3 regions of the Shewanella sp. MM_2022_3 genome follow, and region 3 is predicted to be linked to each of the others. Evidence: predicted binding sites of a transcription regulator. Region 3 holds the regulator's gene; each other region holds the start of a gene.

Region 1 (7,485 bases), on a different contig from region 3:
TGGTTAAGTGAAGATCTTGCTGATAACACTAATGAAAATGTCCAAAAATACTTAGGTTTAATTCAGAATCGTATCCAGAGAATGGTGTTATTACTCGACGGGTTGTTAACGTTTTCACGCATTGGGCGTGTTGATATTGAAATGGTTGACACTGATTGTCGACAACTGGTCGAAGATATGTTCGCTTTGGTCGCTCCACCTCAGGGATTTGAATTGGTCATCGAAGGTAATTTTCCACGATTTAAAACGGTTAAAACGCTCTTAGAACTAGTCGTTCGGAATTTAATTAGCAATGCCATTAAACACCATGATAGAGGTGGTGGTGTACTTAAGGTGCAATGTGAAACAAAAGGCCACTATTACTGGTTTAGCGTGATTGATGATGGACCTGGAATTTCTGCCCCGTTTCACCAGAAAGTATTTGAAATGTTTCAAACTCTTAGACCAAGAGATGAAGTCGAGGGAAGCGGTTTGGGATTGTCGCTTGTCAAAAAGACGGTTGAAAGTCTAGGGGGAGAAATTCTACTTGAATCAGCGGGGCGAGGTTGTTGCTTTAGGTTTAGCTGGCCGATGCACATAGTCAACAAGGAGGCGGTATGAGTAATAGCCATGACTATAAACAAGTGACCATTCTGTTAGTTGATGATGATGATGTGGATTATATGGCGGTGCAGAGGTCGATGAAGCAACTGCGTTTGCTTAATCCTCTTGTGCGAGCGAGGGACGGGCTTGAAGCACTTTCAATTCTGACGCATACCAACGCTATCAAGGGGTCATACTTGATCTTGCTCGATCTCAATATGCCCAGAATGAATGGTTTTGAATTTCTTGAACATATTCGTTCTGATCCGACGTTGTCTTCTTCCGTTGTGTTTATGCTGACGACTTCTAGTACCGATGAAGATCGGATGAGAGCCTACCGTCACCATGTGGCTGGTTACATGGTTAAAACAGATATTAAAGATGGTTTCCACAATATTTTTAATATGTTGGAAGGCTACTGGCGCATCGTTGAGCTTCCAAACGTATAGGATGTGTATATGGATTTACTACTTATCGATGATGATGAAGTTGATAGAACCGCTATTATTCGAGCGCTACGACAGTCCAAGTTAGCTTTTAATGTGGTTGAGGCAAACTGTGCTTTTGATGGATTGAATCTTGCCTTGGAGCGTCATTTTGACGGGATTCTACTCGATTATCTATTGCCCGATGCTAATGGCTTAGAAGTGCTTATCAAGCTCAATTCTATGACTCAAGATCAAACTGTGGTGGTGATGTTGAGCCGTTACGAAGATGAAAAACTCGCTCAGCGTTGTATTGAGTTAGGTGCCCAAGATTTCTTACTTAAAGATGAAGTTAACTCAAGAATCCTGAGTCGTTCAATTCGTTACGCTAAACAGCGCGCCTCAATGGCACTTGCCCTACGAAATAGCCATCAAAAACTGAAAGAACTGGCGGAGCACGATTCACTCACCAAATTGATGAATCGTTATGGATTTGAGCTGTGTTTAAATCGCGCCATTGCAAGAGCAAAACGCAGTAATGATTTTTTAGCCGTGATTTTACTTGATCTTGATGATTTTAAAGCGATTAATGACACGTTAGGTCACCAAACGGGTGATATTTTGTTGGTGAAAGTCGCATCGAGACTCAGCGCCGTGTTACGGGATGGTGACGTCATTGCTCGTTTAGGCGGGGATGAATTTGTGGTGTTAGTGACTGACAATGACTACAAATATTTCCCCATGATAGTGGCTAACCGTCTACTTAAAGCTTTTGAAGAAGTGTTTTGCCTTGGAGATAACGATGTGATGATTGGCGCCAGTATTGGCGTGGCATTTTATAATGAAGCCGCCTCCGATAGCTCTGAGTTAATGAAATGCGCCGATATCGCCATGTATCGTGCTAAGAAAATGGGGCGTAATCAGATCCAGTTTTATTCCGAGGCGCTAGATAAAGAAGTCCGCTACCGCAATCATATCGAGTCCAGCTTAAAAATGGCCTTAAGGCAGAATCAGTTTAAGGTTTATTATCAGGTGCAAGTTGACGCGCAAACACATCATATGGTGGGAATGGAGGCGTTAATTCGTTGGCAGCATCCCGAAGATGGTTTGATTTCTCCGGACCAATTTCTGCCCATAGCAGAAGAAATTGGGTTAATGGAAGAAATCGGCGACTGGGTATTGTATGAAGCCTGCCGACAGGCCCAATATTGGCTGAGCCAATTAGCATCAACAGGGCATCGCTTTACCATTGCAGTGAACTTATCTGCATCTCAAATTGGGCATATCAACTTATATGAGAAAATCGCCCATGTTCTTAACGTGACAGGGCTAGCGCCCAGTGCACTTGAGTTGGAAATTACTGAAAACTGTTTGATTGAAGAACCCCACGAACATGCCAAGATCCTCGATAAAATAGCCCAACTTGGAGTGCGATTTGCGTTGGACGATTTTGGTACCGGATTTTCATCCCTTGAACATATAAAGTTGTTCCCCATCAGCGTGTTAAAAATCGATAAAAGTTTTATTGCTTCCTACGATAAGGACGAAAAGGACACTCGTTTACTCACAGCGTTGCTTAACTTTGCCTATGGCTTTAACGTCACCTCTGTTGCCGAGGGAATTGAAACCATCGAGCAAGCGGAGTTTTGTACAGTAAGGCACTGCAATCTATTACAGGGATACTTCTTTTCTCGTCCTCTAGAGGCAAGCGAATTTGAAGCAAGGTTCATTACACCGTTAGTCACTAAATTGTGAAGATTATCTTACGTTTGACTAAGGCTTAGGTTTTCGTCTGGTGAGGAATATTTTCTTGCTTTACACTGAGCAATAGACAAATATCAGCGCCCCTTTCTGATGCAATGTGCTCAGAGCTTCAATCACTGTGTTTAATTTGGTCATTTAGTAATGAAAATCGGTATTTTATCTCAGTTTCCAGAATTGTATTCCACCCGACGTTTAGTGGCCGCCTGCGAAAGCCGTGGTCATGAGGCTGTGGTGATTAATACCTTGAATTGCTACATGAATATTAATTCCGTTAAACCTAGCATTCATTATCAGGGAGAAGAATTAACAGGGTTTGATGCCATTATTCCGCGTATTCATGCCAGTGTGACCTTTTATGGCTGCGCAGTGGTGCGCCAGTTTGAAATGATGGGTGTATTTGCCGCCAACGATTCAATTTCGATAGCACGCTCGCGGGATAAGTTACGTGCTCTGCAATTACTTTCACGCAAAGGCATTGGTATGCCTATCACTGGATTTGCCAATAAACCCAATGATATTCCTGATCTCATTAATATGGTGGGCGGTGCTCCTTTAGTGATCAAGTTACTCGAAGGTACGCAGGGGATTGGGGTGGTATTAGCGGAAACGAAAACCGCCGCTGAGAGCGTGATTGAAGCCTTTTTAGGGCTCAAAGCCAATATTTTGGTGCAAGAGTATATTCAAGAGTCCAACGGCAGTGATATTCGCTGTTTTGTGGTGGGTGATAAAGTGGTGGCCTCGATGAAGCGTCAGGGGCCAGAGGGCGATTTTCGTTCAAACTTACACTTAGGCGGCTGTGGTGAAAAAGTGAAAATTACGCCAGAAGAGCGCAAGATGGCCGTTGCCGCTGTTAAAGCGATGGGATTAGTCGTTGCAGGCGTGGATATTTTACGTTCGAATCGTGGCCCGTTGATCCTTGAGGTGAACTCAGCTCCCGGTATCGAAGGTATTGAGCAAACTACGGGTATTTCGGTAACTGAGCCTATTGTGGAATATATTGAGAAAATGGTGTTAGCACGTAAGTCGAATCGGGCGGTGATCGCTTAATAAAAAACGCCGCGATTAACGCGGCGTGTTTCTTAGTTCTTTGTTTTATAAATCAAAGCTATAGGAGTAACCTAAAGCGATTTTAGCATCGTCATCAGCCAGATCAGTATCTGATACCATAAAAGAGACTGTGCCCATGCTGGTATCTGCACTAAGTGTTACGTTGTAATCGGCATAGTTATCCTCACCAAACCAAGCTTCAACCACATCGCCCGTGGAGTAGCCATAGTGGAATGACAGGCTAAGTTTCTCGGTTAAAGGGAAAGATGCTGTGGCGGCAAGATAACTCATATCTTTGTTATCGAGTGGTTCCGCCGCTACGTCATCACCCGCATTGATTACGTGGGAATAACTGAGTTCAACCCACTTCCAGGTAATAGCCCCGTGGAGCTCACCAAAATCGATGCTGCCTTCGGCATCCGGGTAGGCATAATAGAGATAGCCAAAATCATAGCTGAGATCGTCGGTGATGTTGCCACCGTAACCAGCATAGAGGTCTAACTCGTAGCTAGTGTCATTGCCAAAATCGACATTTGATGCCCACGTACCCGCATAAAATCCTGAGTCATGACTGTAGTCAAGACCGCCTTGGATCGCCACCGCATCATTGGTTTGAGTCACTCCGCGCCATAGATAGTTTGATGTGCCGCCAATATTGCCGGATACCGACGCAAAGACGTTAGTGGTTAGTAATAATCCCGTCGATAATGCCAAAACGCTGTACAGTGATTTTCTCATACTCATCCCCTCGATTGACTTATTTATCGATTCACTCATGCCACTTAAATACGGCGGCATTGGTGCATCATGGTTTTTTCTGATAAGGGAGTTGCTAATCACATGCCATTATTTGAACATCTTTAAAAACAACTGGTTACATAATTTATGTTAATTAAATGTTTTAAAGCGCTCAAAAATGGAGCGGTGGACGCACTGTGTTTGTGCAAAAAATCATCTTTTATGCTTTCGTGAGGGAAAAAAAACGCCTCACAGAGGAGGCGTTTTATAAAATCAATGTCGAGCGAATTAGTTCACACTATCACGCAAGGTTTTACCCGCTTTAAACTTAGGCACAGTGGCTTCAGCGATCTGGATTTCTTTGCCCGTTTGTGGGTTACGACCAGTACGAGCTGCACGAGTCGCTGTTTCAAAGGAGCCAAATCCGACGATAGAGATTTTGTCACCGTTTTTCATTGATTCAGTAATCGCCGCTTCGAAAGATTTCAATGCTCGTGCTGCTTCAGCTTTAGTGATATCGGCATTTTCTGCAATTTTGGCGATAAGTTCAGTTTTGTTCATTTTTATTGTCTCTTCTTTCCGTAGATTTATGTAAGTCAGCGAGCCTAACATGCCACAAGGTTAAAGCGTTGGAAAGCCCTTTGCTGCGGGCTTGTGTCATCGAAGTAACAAAATTGGAGGGTATTTGCGCCATTCGTGACTTAGGTTTTATTCTTCGAGCAACTGATATAAGAGTTGCTTAACCAATTTGGGTTCGAAGGGCTTGTCGCATAGGGCATTCACCCCTGCCTGAGATACATTACTTAAATGTGTATCGTTAGCCTCAGACGAGACCATTAAAATAGGCACGTGGGATTGTTGACTTTCATTGCGGATAAATTGCGTTAATACCAGTCCATCAACGCTGGGCATATTGTAATCAGTGATAATTAAATCAAACATATTATGACGCATTAACTCAATGGCTTGCGCACCATCTTCTGCTTCGGTAATCAGTTTTATCCCCAAATTACCAATAGTTCGCTTGATCACATTACGTGCCATGCGACTGTCATCAACCACAAGCACGCGTACATCGTGCACATCGAAGTGGCTTAAGTCGAGTTCATCGTGGCTGAGCAAATCGATGGTCGCATTTAGCGCCTTGCCTAAGTGTTCGGCATTAAAAGGTTTTGGCAGAATCGCGACTACGCCAGACTGGCGGAAAATCTCCAATTGTTCACGGCGACATTCACTTGAGATCAGCATAAATTGAATATCTTTATATTCACTTTTGCTGCGCAGGTAGTTCAAAAACTCGGTCGCGGTTCCATCTTCAAAATGCATTGCACTGGCAATGAGATCGGGTTTGTGTCGAGCAATGAGTCCTTTAGCCTCTTCAATATTGGCAGCATTTTCGATGCTAACAATGCCTTCTTGCTGTAAGCGCTTGATGATAATGCGGCGCTGGGTTTCCGATGGCTCAATAATAAGCATCGATAATTCGTTAGGCGATAAATGAGTCATAGTCACAAGCTATTGGGCTTTTTAGAAAGGCGTTAACTTAGGCGAGAAATAACTGCTTCGCAACATATTAAATCAAGCTTTCAATTTTGCGGTTAAATAATCACGGGTTACCCGTGAAAATGCGATCCAATACTGTACTAATAGCAGGGCAATGATAGACAGCACCAGCGGTAACATCGGGATGTTATGACCCTCTACCACCACTTTAACGTCTTGAGGTGTAATCTGATAGGCGATAATGGCTGTGACACCAAGTGCTGACAGGCCTAAGGTTTGTAATCCAATATAAATTTTGAGCACTAAGCTAGACCAAGGTGCTTGCGTCAGTATGCCAAACAACACGGGTAATACACCTAAGGTAAACAAATCGAAGGAGGCAGTGGCGACAGCCCGTAATAGGGCAACAATGGCAAACAGAGTATAAAGGGTTATCAATAGGATTAGGCGTTTAGGCATAAAGTTAGGGTTACTGGCTAATGTGAAGTGGAGCAAGTGTAGGAAATGCCCCGAACTGAGTCCAGCATAACCGTATTATCATGTAGAATACGCCTTTGCTTGGGCATTAAATTAGGTTAAGTGATGACAGAAGTAGAATTTTGGGACTTAGTGACCCGCAGTGAACCAGCGCAATCCCAAGAGTCTTTGGTTGAGGCATTAAAGCTGAAACTGAGTAAACTGAGTGATGAAGAGCTAAAAGTCTTTGATAAGCTGTTTGGTCAACAGATGCGCCGAAGTTATTTATGGTCGGTTTGGGGGGCGGCTTATATCATTACGGGGTGTGATTCTGATTATGCCTTTGCCGAATTTCGCGCTTTTCTGATTTCACTTGGACAAGCCCGTTATGAGGCTGTGATTGCCCAGCCTGATTCGTTAGCGAAGTTAACTGCATGGCCAGAAAAGGATGGTTATGCCTATCCCTTTATTGAAGATTACGATCTTATTGCAGGGCAATTATACGAAGACCGAACGGGTAAAGAGTTGCCTTTTATGCCTTCGGGTAAAGCGACTCCCGTAGGCAAAAAATTTAGCACTAAACCCAAAGACTTAAGACAGCAATATCCTGAGCTTAGTGCGCGTTTTCCGTTTTAATTCGCCCTAAGAGCGCAAACATGCGTTACTGGTAACGTCGAAGGTCATGCCGTATTGGGTACACGTTTGGCGCATGAACTGATGCTCCTCCTGTGCTAATTGGCGGGTAAATTCTTGATCGAGCTGCTCAGTCAGGCGTTGCTCTGCAACTTGCTGTGGCTGAGCCAGTTTATCGAAGTGCGATTTTACTGCTTGTTGCTGTTCGGCCGTCAGTGTCGCAGCATGGCTGGATAAACTGATCAGTGTGCTGAGTGTGAGCAGAGTGCATAAGGTAAACTTTGTTATCACTGCATGGCGTATGGGGGCCGTTTTTAGCTTCATAGATAAACTCCAA
Region 2 (7,485 bases), on a different contig from region 3:
AAAGTGCCGGATTATCGGGCAATGAGATCGTTTCTAAATCGATCATTGCATTACTTGCTTGCGTTTTTGCCTCAATAAACTGATTAAAAAGTGTTTGATAATGTTGTTTTGCTTGTTCGTTCGCGAGCTTAGCGCTAAACATATCTTGGCTTTGTTGCTGGTAGGCTTGGTAGCGTTTTTGAGCTTCATTCAGTGATGCTTGCATCTGGGGTTGGTCGCTAACCATCTGTTTCAGCTCGTTTTCAATACTTTGATATTTATGCTCTAGCGCATTGAATCCTTTTTGGCTTTGCATTAGCTCTGCGGTGTCATTTTGGCTATGGGCTAAAGTTGCAAGGCGCGACATTTTAACGAGCACAAGTTGTAAGTTATTGCTTTGCTTCTGAACCGGTATGGCGAGTGTCTCGATATTGCTATAACTGATTTGAACTTGATAGAGCGAATAGTAGAAGAAGCTATTGCCAGCTAAGAGCAGGATACCAATTGCGCTGAAGCTTAAGAGCATTTTTTGCTTGATACTGAGTGTTAACATTGAGTCATCGACCTTTTCGTCTATGATGTCAGCCAAATAAGGCGATAACATCGCGTGGACAAGGGAAGAATACGCCGTAGTACAAGTACTTAGTTGCTTGTTTTTATTGGGGTATAAAAATAAGTGTAGCAGAGAGTTGTCAGAGTAAAGTCTCAACGAAGAAGGCTTGGATAATTATGTTGTCCCGCTGATGTTTAAAGGAGCGTTAATGAAAACGGTGATGTTAGAAAATAAGGCTATTGCTCCCAGCAAAATCCTTTGTATTGGGCGTAATTATGTTGACCATATCCATGAGCTTGGCAATGAAATCCCCGATGATATGGTGTTGTTTTTTAAGCCTAATTCGGCCATAAGTACTCAATTAAATTCCCAGCACCTTGGTGAGACGCTGCACTATGAAACCGAGCTGTGTTTTTTGTATCAGCAGGGGCGCTTTAGCCATGTGGGCGTGGGGCTGGATCTGACTAAGCGGGAACTACAGAGCAAACTTAAGGCCAAGGGATTACCGTGGGAAAAAGCCAAAGCCTTTGATGGTGCAGCGCTTTTTAGCCCTTTTGTTGCGATTGATGATCCGAGCGCGCAATTTCAATTTAGCTTAAGTATTGATGGGGTGTTAACCCAACAAGGCGATATTGATTTAATGCTCTATCCGCCGCAAACCATTTTGTCTGAGTTGCAACGCTTTACTAGTTTACAAGATGGCGACATTGTGATGACGGGCACCCCAAAAGGCGTCGGCATCATTCCACCGAATCGCGTCTTTAAGGTGACCTTAGGATTAAAGGATGCGTCACACCAAGTGCCCTTGGTCGAATGTGAATGGCAAAGTCGGTGATGCAATGACGGCGCACTCTGCATCGGCTCATCAGGCGGCAACTGAGCAGGCAATCAAACCCCTTTGGCAATATTTGCTCGCTTTAGGGGCGGAGCCTGATCACTTAGCACTGCTGCTCACCCAAGCAAGGGCGTTTTCATGTCAGCCCGGGGAGCGCTTATTATCCCAAGGCGAGTACCAAACCTTTGCCTATTTTGTGGTGGATGGCATAGTGCGCGCTTGCCACTATACCCAAGAGGGGAGTGAGCGCTGCAAGGAGTTTTACTTCGAAGGAGAGCTTTGTTTCTTATATAGCAGCTGGCTAAAGCAGGATGTTGCGCCCTATCAGTTAGAAACCGTCGGTGCTTGCAGGTTAGTGCAAATACCACTTGCCGTGCTAAATGAGCCATTTATGCAACAGGTACAACTTGCGCTACTTAAACAGCAGTTATTGTATAAAGAACAAAAAGAAGCCTTTTTACTCCTCAATACGCCAGAGCAGCGTTACTTACATTTACTCGAATATTTTCCCCTCTGGGTTGAGCGCTTAACCCATGCCCAACTGGCTAATTATATTGGTATTACCGCCATTAGCTTGTCGCGTATCCGTAAACGTTTACAAGATTCGCCGTAAAATTTCCTGCCAATTAACTTAAGTTAATGCGCCTAAAAGTGATTCCCTTCATGCTCCTTAGCGATTGCTAATTCAAGCAAATCCGTTTGATGTTGGGCGACGTTTAAGCCTATACCGAACTTTTAAGGAGCCTATTGTGGATGCTTTTACTCTGTCGCAATTGTTGGTGGCCATTGCCATCGTATTTGACGTGATATCGTTTCAATTTAAAGCGCGCGAACGCATTGTCGCTTGCTTATTTATGTCGGGGATCTTGATTTCAATCCACTTTTGCTTGTTAGCGCAATGGACTGCGGCGGGATTGATGGGGATTGCCACAGTGCGTTACCTCACCAGTATTTTTACCACGTCTAAAAAGGCCATGTGGGGTTTTAGTGGGGCGGCGGTGTTGATGAGCGGCTTGACCTTCAGCGGGCTTGTGAGTGTGATCAGTTGTATCGGTACACTATTTCAAACCCGTGCGGCATTTTGTCAGCGTGATAAAGACTTGCGGCTACTGATGATAGTCGGCACCAGTTTTTGGTTAGTCCACAATATCTTAGTAGGCTCGCCAGTGGCGGTCTTAATGGAAATGTTGTTTATTGGCAGCAATTTAGTGGGATATTATCGCCATTATTTTCGCGAGAAATTAACCCCATGGTAATGCGAAAGCTGTCGATTAAATCCCCGTCACGGCTTCCATATCGAGTTCGATATCAGTACACCCCTTAGGGCAGAAAATGCCTGCGGCTTGCTCGGCTTTGGCGGTCTCGGGCAAGATGACTTTGAGGGTTTGATTGCAGCTTGGACATTGCACTGGTTTGCCCTTAAAGACGCGCTTAATTAAGTTTTTCTGTTCATTAAACGAGTGTGCCGTGGTTTGGTTTAACACGGCAAATGGGCTAGTAGAGGCATTGGTCATTGGCAATTAAATCCTTAATACTCGATCGTTGTTTAAGACTGCTGGTGTCGTTTAAGCCAAGGAATTATAGCCCGATTGCGAACATTAATGAAAAGGCTGAATCATATATATGCCAGCATGGGTTAACTTGCTGAACTTGTGCTGACTAAAGCAAAAATATGCGATTTTGGCCTTGTAGAAAGAGCGATTTTTTGATGCTATCAGCAAGGCTGGTTTTGCCATCAGCGCAAATGATACAGCACTTAGGCTATTGGGGGAGAAAAATGAGTATGTTTGTTAAAGTCACCATCGCGGCGACAGTCCTAGTGCTGAGTATTCTTGCCGTGGGAGTTTATCGCTTTAACATGACCAATGATGATATTTACATGGTCATGGAAGATGGCCAAGTGTTGCAATACGATGAGGCCATGGCGCAGGCTGATGCTAAGGCAAAAGCCCAAGAAGCCAAATTATTAAGCAGTGAAGATGTGCTTGAATCTGTGGTACCCAGTGAAGTCAAGCCCGTTGCTAATGCCTCGGAAGTGATGCTTAAGCTGTTTAGTTTAAATACCGCTAATAAATTTGAAGTGAGCTTACCGGACAGCCACAAAGCCGTAGTGTTAACCCACTTTATTAACGTTAAACAAACGGAGTTTGCTATTGGGGACTATCAGGATGGCGAGGCTAAAGGCCGAGTGTTATTAGATTATTTACGAGTTACTCCGCTTAATTTTGACCCCGCTTTAGAGCCTGATACCCAAAGTGATGCGCCATTACAGGATGATCCACAGCAGCAAACCATGCCCTTTGTGGCGCCTTTTATTGTGACTAACCAAGGTTCAGGTGTGTTCTGGTATCTCGGCTTGTTTAGCCTAGATTATGGCCAAAATCGTGTGCAGCACCTAGGCAGTGTATTTATTGGCGATCGTATTGAGGTCGATAATATTGAACCTGTTTATCCCTTTGAAGCCCCATTTAAAGTTGCTGTTACTTACCGTGAGAGGGCGGCTGATCAACCCATGACAACACCGCCAACTGTAATTAAAACCCTTAAAATCGGTGTCAGTGAATCAGAAATCAAAGCGCTGCATTAGGTTTAGAGCGGGGCTTATGCTAAGTTAATTTTACCTCAGCTGCGGCTGAGGTATTTATTTCATCTAGCGGCCGGAAAGCGAAGGTTTTGGCATAAAGCATAAAATTAAAACAAGGAGCGTGTTATGGAAATGACCAAAGTCACAGGCAAATTTGATGTTAAGCTCAATCCCGAGAATGCCTATGCCACAGGTGTGGGTGGTGTGAACTTGGGCAGAATGACTTTAGATAAAACCTTTTATGGTGAGCTAGAGGCCCGCAGCCAAGGCGAAATGCTCAGTGCCATGACCGCGGTAAAAGGCTCTGCTGGTTATGTGGCGATTGAACAAGTCGTGGGTAAACTGTGCGGCAGACAGGGCAGTTTTGTGCTGCAACATTTTGGCATTATGACCGATGGACAAAACCGCTTACACCTTGAGGTCGTTCCCCATTCTGGCGCGGGTGAACTCACAGGGCTATATGGCACTATGGCGATAAGCATTGAAAACGGTCAGCATTTTTATGAATTTAGCTTCTGCTTTGAACAGGAAGCCTAAGGCATGATTAACATAACATCGCGCTGATAAAACAAAACCAGCCGAAGCTGGTTTTGTGGTTTTTGCCCGAGTGACTAATACCAACATCTGAGTTATCAAGAGTATCTAGAGCTGAATTAGCAAGGGCTGAATGTTAAGACCATTATGAGGTTTTGACTTTGATCTTATCGACGACCTTTTTCACATCATCGGTATTTTTGGCAATGGTCAGGGCTAATTGACGCTCGGCATCGCTGGCCACTTCACCCTGTAAGGTCACTACGCCATCGGCAACGTCTACATTAATTTGGGTGCCAGAAACGTCGGTCGAGAACAACAGGCGGGTTTTCACCACAGTTGCGACCTTAGAGTCGGTTAAGGTCTTCACTACCTCACTGGTGCTCTCGTTTTCATTCATCACGGTTAATTTGTTTTCAACCCCTTTTACCCCGTCCAAGCTTTTGATCAGCTCCGCTGCGAGCGCCTTATCGACACTGCTCTCCACTTTACCGGTTAAGGTCACATGGCCGTTTTTCACGTCGGTCATAATGTCAAAGGAGTTGAGGTTAGTATTGAGCAACAAAGTCGTTTCGGCCTTGCCATCGAGCCAAGCATCTTTGGCATCGTCTTTCCAATCCTGTGCGGCGGTCACATTTAAGCTGATAGAACCGACAAGTAAGGTGGTTAAGGCTAAAGTTGTCGTGTTTTTCATAATGATATCCTCCGTTGTTATCTCGAAGGGACTAAAGCGTGAATCGTGCCAATATTTTTATCTGATTGATTTTAAGATAATTATATTTGTTTTCGGCTCGTTTCGACTGTTTAATCCAAAAGCAAGCTCGGCGCTTTTTACCGACAAAATGTAAATATTACCGAGGGTGATAAAGCGATTGGGCTTAAGCAAGATAGGCGTTAAGAATCGCCAGATCGCAGGCAACAAAAACGCGGCTCAGTTGGCCGCGTTATTGGCTGGCATTGCTGCCTTACAGGGCTTGGCTACGCAGGTGTAAGGTATCCAAATGGATTTGTAGCCAAGCAATATCCTCGGCCAATTGGCTGATTAACCTTGGGTGATTGGCTTTTTTAATTAACTGTTTGAGGTGGTTAAGGCGCTGACGCTCAAGCTCGCAGAGCACTGTGAGGGCATCGGCGAGTTGCTGTTTAATAAGTAAAGCATCGACATCGGCATAGGGCCGAGTCTGCGACGGCGGCACCGAGTGCGGGCCTATGTACTGTAATGATTGGGCGAGCAGTTGCCTAAATCGCGCCAACATCCCTTGGTATGTGTTGATTTGGGCAATAAAAATGCGTTTTAGGCTGTAGTCATCGACAGTGGTATTGGCCCGAGTATAAAAATCCACGCCGGTTTGCGTCAGCTCGATTAACTCATTAACCAGCTTAATATCGGCGCTCAGCTCGGTCTGATGTTGCGCAACATTAGACGTCATAACGACCTCCTGTGGTAGTTTGGGCAGCTCCGCCGACACGGATTGCCCACATTTTCATGGAAATATCAGTTTCATTCAGCTTCTATGCATATTTCGTTCACTTTTTAATGATAAGTTAATGGTTTGATTTAACTGATGATATTTATCTATTGTCGCCAGTAGGCCGACTATTGTCGGCAACTCTTACCGTTAAGATTGTTAAAGTTTCACAGCTGGCATACAGTGATTCCTTATTCACAGGGAGTGGCACAAGATGATCCGACCAACGCTTTTCTATCATCTACAGGACGTCGAAACCGAGCAGGCATTAGTGAAGCTCGAGGGCGCGCAGACCTACAACAAGCTACGCAGTAGCGATGATTTATCTTGGATTAGTCAGCTGGAGGCCAATCGTATCGATGTGGCGATCATTGAGCTGCCCCGTCTTAGCCGTGAAGATTACTTAGCCTTACTCGAGTCCAGCGCTATTGCGGATGTGGAGTTTATTTTCCTCTCCGACGGCCTGCCGAATCCTCACCTCGATACACTATTGTCCAAATACGCGGGCTACCATTTCCGTAAACCCATCGATATGTCCTTGCTGTGCGAAACCTTAGCCGATTTTGCCCAGCATCTGGTTGCCAATACCTCGACGCGCATTCGTCCCTATGCTAGCGAGTTAGACCAATATGGTTTGCTGGTGGGCTCCTCGTTACCTATGCACCGTTTGTACCGCACTATCCGCCGCGTGTCGGCCGCCGAGAGCAATGTGTTGATTATCGGTGAGAGTGGCGCGGGTAAAGAACTGGTCGCCAATACCATTCACTTAGCCAGCCCGCGGGTGAATAAGCCCTATATTGCGATTAACTGCGGCGCCTTGAGCCCAGAATTGGTCGATAGTGAACTCTTCGGCCATATTAAAGGCGCCTTCACCGGCGCGACTCGCGATCACCAAGGGGTATTTGAGCAGGCCGAAGGCGGCACCTTATTCCTCGATGAAGTCACCGAAATGCCCATCGAGCATCAAGTTAAGCTATTAAGAGTGCTCGAAAATAATGAATATCGTCCCGTCGGCAGCCCTAAGGTTCTCAAGGCCAATGTGCGCATTGTGGCGGCGACAAACCGCGATCCTTTAGTGGCGATTGAGCAAGGGCAACTGCGGGAAGATTTGTACTTTCGTTTAGCGCATTTCCCCATTCAAGTGCCGCCATTGCGGGAGCGCGGGGAAGATATAGTCGGACTTGCGAAGCATTTTCTGGCCTATCGCAATGCGGCGGAAAAACAGAGCAAAGTGTTCTCGTCCTCAAGTTTAGAGGCGATTGCGGCCCACGCTTGGCCGGGGAATGTGCGCGAGTTAAAGCATGCTATTGAGCGCGCTTATATTCTGGCGGACCATGAGATTACCCCTGAGCATTTACAGCTGACGCCCAGTGCGGAAAAAGAGACGACTGCGGAGGAAAATGTGGTGATCCCCCAAGGTATGCGCCTTGAGGAGCTGGAAAAAATCGCCATTTACCAAGCGCTTGAAACGAGTCAGGGCAATAAAACCGACACCGCCGAGCAGCTTGGTATCAGTGTAAAAACCCTCTAC
Region 3 (7,485 bases):
ATCTGGCAGGCTTCGCAGAATATAAGCCAGATCGTCCGTATCCATGCTGGCTGTAGCCTTGGCGACTCGCTCTGGACTCATGGTGCTGATCAGCGGGTCTTTTAACTCTTCGCTGAGTTCATCGAGAATATCCCCGAGCTGATCTTGATCGACGAGTTGCCATAACACCTGCCGAGCTTTGGGAGGTGACGATTCTAAAATCAATGCGATATCTGACGGCGCCATATTTTGTAGCATTTGCCTGACATGCACAAACATACCACTGTTGAGGGCTTGACTCAGTTGGTCGAGACGGTGTTCGGCTTGTAAACTGTCTGAGGCTTCTACAGGCATGTTTCCTCCATGGCGGCGGTGGATGGGTTGGCGTTTAGCTATTGAGGACTTAAGCCAAAGCGCAGCAGTACATTGTAATTTAGCGCACGGGAGGGCGTCGAGTCACAAATGTGTTTTACTGGTATAAGGTGCTGAAATCAAAACCAAACAGGATACTGAATACCGGCAGGGATCATCGAGATGATACCATTAGCAGGCTTCGTCAAACTTAGCGTCGATAAGGGCACAAATGGCATTAAGTGCAGGCTCGGCATCCGGGCCTTCGGCGATGAGGGTGATGGTTTTACCCATGCCCGTCTCGAGCATGAGTAGACCCAATACACTGGCGGCAGAGGCCTGTTTTTCACCTTGGATCAGCGTAATGCTGGCATCAAACTCAGAGGCCAATACCACGAGCTTTGTGGCGGCACGGGCATGTAAGCCGAGTTTATTGCAGATGGTGACTTGGCGCTCAAGTTTTGGCATGGCTCAACTCTCGATGGCGCGCATTGACTTTATGTTTGCCATTACTAAAACGTTTAGCTAGTTGCTCGGCTACATAGACTGAGCGGTGTTGGCCACCTGTGCAACCAATCGCAATCGTCAGATAGCTACGATTATTGCGCTCTAAATGCGGCAACCAGGTTTCGAGCAAATTCTCGATTTGCCAGATGAACTTATTCACCAGTGGCTGGCGATTTAAAAACTCCGCTACGGGTTCATCTAAACCGGTGAGAGGTCTAAGCTCCGGTTCCCAATGGGGATTTGGCAAAAAGCGCACATCAAACATAAAGTCAGCTTCGGTCGGCATACCATGCTTAAAACCGAAGGACTCGAAGTTGATCACCAGTTCCTTATCGACACTGCCAAGGAGTATTTGCCGCACTTGGTCGCTGAGTTCATAGATATTCAGATTAGAGGTATCTATATAGTGATCCATCTGCTGTGACAGCGGCTCGAGCAATTTGCCTTCAAGCTTGATGGCTTCTTGCAGTGACACTCGGCTCTTAGATAAGGGATGTAAGCGCCGCGTTTCACTGTAGCGTTTGAGCAACACTTTATCGCTGGAGTTTAAGAAGAAGCTGGTGAGTTCAGTGCCCGTAGGCAGGCTGGCAAGCTGTTTAACCAGCACTTTGTCTTGCTCTGGTAAATTGCGCACGTCAACACTGATAGCAACGAGATCGTTACTGCCTTTGAGCTGTTCAAGCAAACTGCCAATCAAAGGCAAAGGCAAATTATCGACACAATAGTAGCCGAGATCTTCAAGCACTCTAAGTGCGACCGATTTGCCTGAGCCTGAACGCCCTGACACTATGACCAGTTTCATCCAATGATTACCTGATAGAGTTCCGTTTCATCATGCGTCTTGCGCAATTGTTTTAATATTTGCTTGTCACTGAGCTTTTCAGCCATGCATGACAAGGTACTTAGGTGCTGCTGACATTGGTCGGCAGGCACGAGTAGTGCAAATAAAATATCGACGGGTTGTTTATCGATAGCATCAAAGGCTATCGGCTCCTCACATTTTATCAATATCGCTATGGGTTGTGTTATATCGGTTAATCGACCATGTGGAATGGCGATACCGTTACCTATACCTGTGCTACCCATCTTTTCGCGCGCCACGAGGCTTTCGAAGATCTCTTGAGATGAGAGGGTGGGGTACTGGGCAGCGGCTAAGTCGCTGATGAGTTCCAGTACCTTTTTCTTACTGCCCGGAGTGGCGCAGGTTGTGCACTCCGGCCGCAGTATGGTACGAAGTTCCATTGCTAGTGTTTTGTTAACTTCTCTTTGTGTTTAATAACCTGACGATCAAGTTTATCAATCAGGACGTCTATGGCAGCATACATATCTGCATGCTCTGAAGTCGCGAAGACTTCACCACCGGTGAGGTTGATTCTCGCTTCGGCAATCTGTTGCATTTTCTCAACATTGAGCACAACGTGCACATTATTGATCTGTTCGAAATGACGTTCAAGTTTTGAAAACTTTTCCTCAACATATGCCCGTAACGATTCAGTAATCTCGATATGGTGTCCACTTAGGTTTATTTGCATAGAAACGTCCTCCGATACTCACAATAGGCTATAAACTTTTACGCTGATTGGAAGGGGGAATAAGCATCGCTTCTCGGTACTTCGCAATGGTTCTGCGCGCAACGTTAATTCCCTGTTCTGCCAGAAGTTGAGCCATCTTGCTGTCGCTTAATGGTTTTTTCTGGTTTTCCGCTGCAACCAGTTTCTTAATGAAAGCTCTGATTGCTGTGGATGAGCACTCACCGCCATCATCCGTCCCGACGTGGCTTGAGAAGAAATATTTTAGTTCAAAAAGTCCTTTTGGGGTATGCATGTATTTTTGAGTCGTCACCCGTGAAATGGTGGACTCATGCATTTCTACCGCTTCGGCGATATCGTTTAGAACCATGGGTTTCATGGCTTCTTCGCCATATTCGAAGAAACCTTGTTGGTATTGCACTATGCAGTTTGCCACCTTGAGCAGTGTTTCGTTGCGGCTTTCAAGGCTTTTGATAAACCATTTGGCTTCCTGCAAATGACCACGAATAAATTGGCTATCTGCTTGATTTTTTGAACTACGAGCCATTGCTGCATATTGCTGATTGACGTTGATTTTTGGCATGCAGTCAGGGTTTAATTCGACCACCCAACGGCCGTTTTTCTTCGACACCGAAACATCGGGGATCACATATTCTTCATCGACAGGGGTGATGAGTAAACCGGGGCGAGGGTTCAAGGTTTGGATCAGCGCAATACTGTCCCTTAACTCGTCCTCTTTCAGTTTGGTCTTACGCATTAACAGCCTAAAGTCGCGGGCGGCGATCAGATCTAGATGATCTTTGATCAGCATGCGGGCATTTTCGATGTGAGGGGTATCAGGCGAAAAATGAGATAGCTGGATCAGTAAACATTCGCTTAAATCCCTTGCCGCGACACCAACGGGGTCGAAGTGTTGAATACGCTTGAGCACGGCTTCGACTTCGTCGAGTTCAATCTCGGGATTGCCCATGGCTTCGAGGATATCTTCAGTGCTTTGAGTGAGATAACCTTGATCGTCGATGGCATCAATAATCGCGGTGGCAATGGCTAAATCGGTTTCAGAGAAGGGCGTGAGGTTTTTTTGCCATTCTAAATGTTCGTACAACCCCTCGCTAGTTTCCCCTTGGAAGGGCATGTCATCTTCACGGCTGGCGCCAGAACCTGAGTTTGGCGATGCGGTAAAGACTTCATCCCAAGTGGTATCCATGGGTAACTCTTCGGGCAGAGATTCTTTGGTCAGCGACTCGGCAATGTCCACGGTGGAATTATCTTGTTCCTGTGGCTGGGCAGTCGTTTCGCTAAAGTCGGTATCGGCGATATCTTGCTTACGTTCGCTAGGCGCGTCAAATTGCTCCTCTTCCAGCTCGAGAAGAGGATTAGAGTCTAAGGCTTGCTGGATTTCTTGTTGCAGTTCCAATGACGACAGTTGCAGCAGGCGAATGGCCTGCTGAAGTTGTGGCGTCATGGTTAACTGTTGACCCAGTTTGAGCTGGAGTGACGCTTTCATGTTACCGCTGATCCCTAGGTTATTATTGTGAGTTTAGGTCGCTTGATATCATATGGATGGAGCCTAGCGCTCTCAAATTCAAGGCTTATTAGCTTTGTTTTAGTAACTATAGCCTGAATTGTTCACCTAAGTACACAGCCCTAACTTGCTGATTGTCTAAGATCTCTGCGGGTGTGCCCTCGGCAATAAGATTACCGTGACTCACAATGTAAGCATGTTCACAGACGTCTAAGGTCTCGCGCACATTGTGGTCAGTGATAAGTACTCCAAGGCCTCGGCTCTTAAGCTGCTCGATAATTTTCTTGATATCGATAACGGAGATCGGATCAACGCCCGCAAAGGGCTCATCAAGCAGAATAAACTTGGGGTTGGCCGCTAAGGCGCGGGCAATTTCGACGCGGCGACGTTCACCGCCCGATAAGGACATGCCTTGGCTGTCACGAATATGGGTGATATGGAACTCTTCTAGCAGTTGCTCTAGTGCTTCTTCGCGCTGGTCACTATTGAGCTCTTTACGGGTTTGCAGTACCGCCATGATGTTGTCGTGTACGGTTAATTTACGAAAGATACTCGCTTCCTGTGGTAGGTAACCAATACCTTTGCGGGCACGCAGATGCATAGGATCGGCGGTTAAATCATCATCGTCGATAAAGATATGGCCTTTATCGCTTTTAACTAAGCCCACGACCATGTAAAAGGTGGTGGTTTTGCCCGCGCCGTTAGGGCCGAGTAGGCCGACGACTTGACCCGTTTTGACCGTCAGGCTGACATCTTTGACAACCTGACGACTCTTATAACTCTTGGCGAGATTCTGTGCTTTTAAGGTGATTTGGGTCATTTAGAATCCTGTTTTTTCACAGGTTTATCTGTTGGTGTATTTTTGAGTTCTTCCTGATAATTATCAGGTTGAATAATGGTAATTACGCGATCATCACCATTGCCGCTACTTTCGGCGATCAGTTTTTGCTGAATAATATCGTAACGAATTAAATTGCCTGTAACTTGACTACCCGCTTGGTCTAGGGTCGCTGTACCAGTTAGGGTCAACGTCCGAGTGGCCATTTCATAGCGAATCTCTTTGGCGCTAGCAGATGCAGGGCGGCCATCATCCAGGATTTGGCTGTAGGTTGCTGGATTTCCTGTAGCCAGTAAGACTTTACTATTTTCGCCTTCGACAGAAAATGCACGGAGTTGATCCGCATGGATTTTAATTGAGCCTTGAACAACTTCAACGGGACCGAAGAAAATGATCTGATTGTTTTTAATGTCCGCAGTTTGACTGACGGCTTTAATTTTCACTTCTTGCTGTAAGTCACCGATCTTGGCGAAGGCATTCATGCTTGTCATTAGCATTAGGCTGGCAAGTAATATGTTATTTTGCTTCATAGGTTCCTACTACCTGACTGGTCAATTGCACTTCCTGCGCGTTAAGGTCGGCATAAAGGCCTTGCCCTTGAATATTAAAATCTTTCCCTGTGACGTAAATGATGCGGTCAGAGGTCATTATCATTGTGTTGAGATCGAGTTCTAAAAAACTGGTGGACAAGGTTTGTATCGGTTCACCAGGGCTGATGGCATCGATAATAACATTATTTTCTAATACAACCTTGCCAGTATCTTTGTTGAGTCGACCTTGATCGGCTTTGATCTGCCATTTTGCTTTACCTTGGTCGGGATACACAAGATAGACAGGCTGAATAAAGTCTGTTTGGTTTTTAAGCTCATAGTGTTCCATGTGCTTTGCCGTGACACGACTATTGACTTGTCCTTGCTCGTTAAACTCGATGCTGCGCAGATCTTCGATAATGTAGTCGGGTCTGTCTGTATCATTCAGGCTGCTATCGGTATCGCCACCGCGTTTTTGTTGGACCTGCCAATACAGCACGAGTGCAGTACCAAAAAAAGCAATAATGGCGAGGGTCACACGACTCATATGCTCATCCCATGGGCTGAGGTAAATTTGTTTTGACTCAGAAGTAACAGATCTGTCAGCTCTCTGAGCGCACCATGACCACCATTTAACTGGGTCACAAAATGGGCGTGTTGGCGCACATAGGGATGTCCATCGGCGACACAGACGGCAAGACCGACGACATTCATCACTGGCAGGTCGACAATATCATCACCGATATAGGCAACTTCTTCAGGTGTGACATTGTAGAGCGACAGCAGTTCTTCATAGGGGACAAATTTATTATCCACACCTTGATAAATATGGGTTACACCGAGGGCCGTCATGCGGTTTTCAACAATTTTAGACTGGCGGCCTGTTATCACGGCCAGATTAAAGCCACTGGTCAATAATGAACGCACGCCATAACCATCGCGGGTATGGAAGGCTTTGAGCTCCTCACCCGAGTTGCTTAAATAAATGCGGCCGTCAGAAAATACCCCATCCACATCGCAGATCAGCAGTTTAATTTTTTGCGCTCTTTGCCACACATCATCGCTGATCGGGCCGTAAAATCCTTGCTGTGGCATTAAATGACTCCCGCTTTAACCATATCGAGCATATTGAGCGCCCCGACAGGATGATTGTCTTTATCTATCACTATCAGGCCGTTGATATTTTTTGAGTCCATCACTTGCAGCGCCTGCGCTGCCAAGACGTTTTCAGTAATTGTGACACAGTTTCGCGTCATCACATCGGCGATAGGCGTGGTGCGTAGGTTGACTTGGGCATCGATAACGCGGCGTAGGTCGCCGTCGGTAAAAATACCCACGAGTTTGTTTTGTTCATCGATCACCGCCGTCATGCCTAGGCCCTTCTTGGAGATTTCATACAGGGCATCGGTGATGCAGATATCGTGTTTAACCAGTGGTAAATCATCGCCACTGTGCATGACATTACTGACTTTTAACAGTAGCTTACGCCCTAGGGCACCGCCTGGGTGAGACATGGCAAAGTCTTCCCGAGTAAAGCCTTTGGCTTGCAGCAGCGCAATGGCCATTGCATCACCCATTACTAAGGTTGCGGTGGTGCTCGAAGTTGGCGCAAGCCCGAGCGGACAGGCTTCTTCAGGCACTTCAATACATAAATGAATTTTGGCCAAACGTGCCATCGTGGACTCAGGTTTGCCCGTCATAGCAATCACGGGAATGGCTTTACGTTGGATAACGGGCATCAGCGCAAGGATTTCGCTCGATTCACCCGAGTTTGAAATGGCGAGGATAATATCATTATCAGAGAGTACGCCTAAGTCGCCATGGCTGGCTTCGCCTGGATGCACAAAGAAGGCAGGGGTGCCAGTGCTGGCGAGGGTAGCAGAGATTTTATTACCAATATGGCCAGATTTCCCCATCCCCATCACGATGACTTTGCCGGTGCAGTTGAGGATTAACTCGCAGGCTTGGGCGAATTCAACGGAATCGACATATTGATAAAGATTGTCGAGGGCCGATTTTTCAATATCGATGACTTTACAGCCCCACTGGCGCAATTGTGATTGGTCTACCATGTCTATCTCTCTTCTTGCATTGTCTTTGTCGCCCCGTCTGGGATTGGAATAGCACAATTTGGTACGCGATAAAGATGATAAAATTAACGGCTTGTTACTTTGAGTCGCATGCTATTGTTTAAGCTCTGCGCCTAGGCATTAGGGCAGAATATAT

Evidence for each region. The regulator sigma-54, encoded in region 3, starts transcription at its own class of promoters, with help from an activator protein. The targets are predictions, from matches to a motif close to GTTGGCACGNNNNTNGNNT.
Region 1: MMG82_RS19595 (TorF family putative porin) is a predicted target of sigma-54. The motif match lies at 4,648-4,666, and genes of this name have one in related genera.
Region 2: MMG82_RS12845 (BON domain-containing protein) is a predicted target of sigma-54. The motif match lies at 5,214-5,232, and genes of this name have one in related genera.

The regions. Positions count from the first base shown of each region.
Region 1 covers NZ_JAKZGV010000063.1:182-7,666, reverse strand. Annotated here, with positions in the region: gene MMG82_RS19615 (CHASE domain-containing protein) at 1-600, shown strand, start outside; gene MMG82_RS19610 (response regulator) at 597-1,031, shown strand; gene MMG82_RS19605 (GGDEF domain-containing response regulator) at 1,041-2,762, shown strand; gene rimK (30S ribosomal protein S6--L-glutamate ligase) at 2,913-3,818, shown strand; gene MMG82_RS19595 (TorF family putative porin) at 3,864-4,556, opposite strand; gene MMG82_RS19590 (HU family DNA-binding protein) at 4,845-5,168, opposite strand; gene MMG82_RS19585 (response regulator) at 5,265-6,062, opposite strand; gene MMG82_RS19580 (hypothetical protein) at 6,135-6,518, opposite strand; gene MMG82_RS19575 (DUF4240 domain-containing protein) at 6,642-7,151, shown strand; gene MMG82_RS19570 (hypothetical protein) at 7,158-7,472, opposite strand.
Region 2 covers NZ_JAKZGV010000023.1:5,776-13,260, reverse strand. Annotated here, with positions in the region: gene MMG82_RS12880 (methyl-accepting chemotaxis protein) at 1-532, opposite strand, end outside; gene MMG82_RS12875 (fumarylacetoacetate hydrolase family protein) at 741-1,367, shown strand; gene MMG82_RS12870 (Crp/Fnr family transcriptional regulator) at 1,372-1,980, shown strand; gene MMG82_RS12865 (YgjV family protein) at 2,117-2,623, shown strand; gene MMG82_RS12860 (hypothetical protein) at 2,639-2,881, opposite strand; gene MMG82_RS12855 (hypothetical protein) at 3,145-3,954, shown strand; gene MMG82_RS12850 (DUF3224 domain-containing protein) at 4,078-4,488, shown strand; gene MMG82_RS12845 (BON domain-containing protein) at 4,631-5,179, opposite strand; gene MMG82_RS12840 (hypothetical protein) at 5,451-5,915, opposite strand; gene MMG82_RS12835 (sigma-54 dependent transcriptional regulator) at 6,169-7,485, shown strand, end outside.
Region 3 covers NZ_JAKZGV010000001.1:28,666-36,150, reverse strand. Annotated here, with positions in the region: gene mgtE (magnesium transporter) at 1-333, opposite strand, end outside; gene MMG82_RS00205 (HPr family phosphocarrier protein) at 523-798, opposite strand; gene rapZ (RNase adapter RapZ) at 785-1,639, opposite strand; gene ptsN (PTS IIA-like nitrogen regulatory protein PtsN) at 1,636-2,079, opposite strand; gene hpf (ribosome hibernation promoting factor) at 2,082-2,369, opposite strand; gene MMG82_RS00185 (RNA polymerase factor sigma-54) at 2,398-3,873, opposite strand; gene lptB (LPS export ABC transporter ATP-binding protein) at 3,980-4,711, opposite strand; gene lptA (lipopolysaccharide transport periplasmic protein LptA) at 4,708-5,259, opposite strand; gene lptC (LPS export ABC transporter periplasmic protein LptC) at 5,246-5,806, opposite strand; gene kdsC (3-deoxy-manno-octulosonate-8-phosphatase KdsC) at 5,803-6,354, opposite strand; gene MMG82_RS00160 (KpsF/GutQ family sugar-phosphate isomerase) at 6,354-7,331, opposite strand.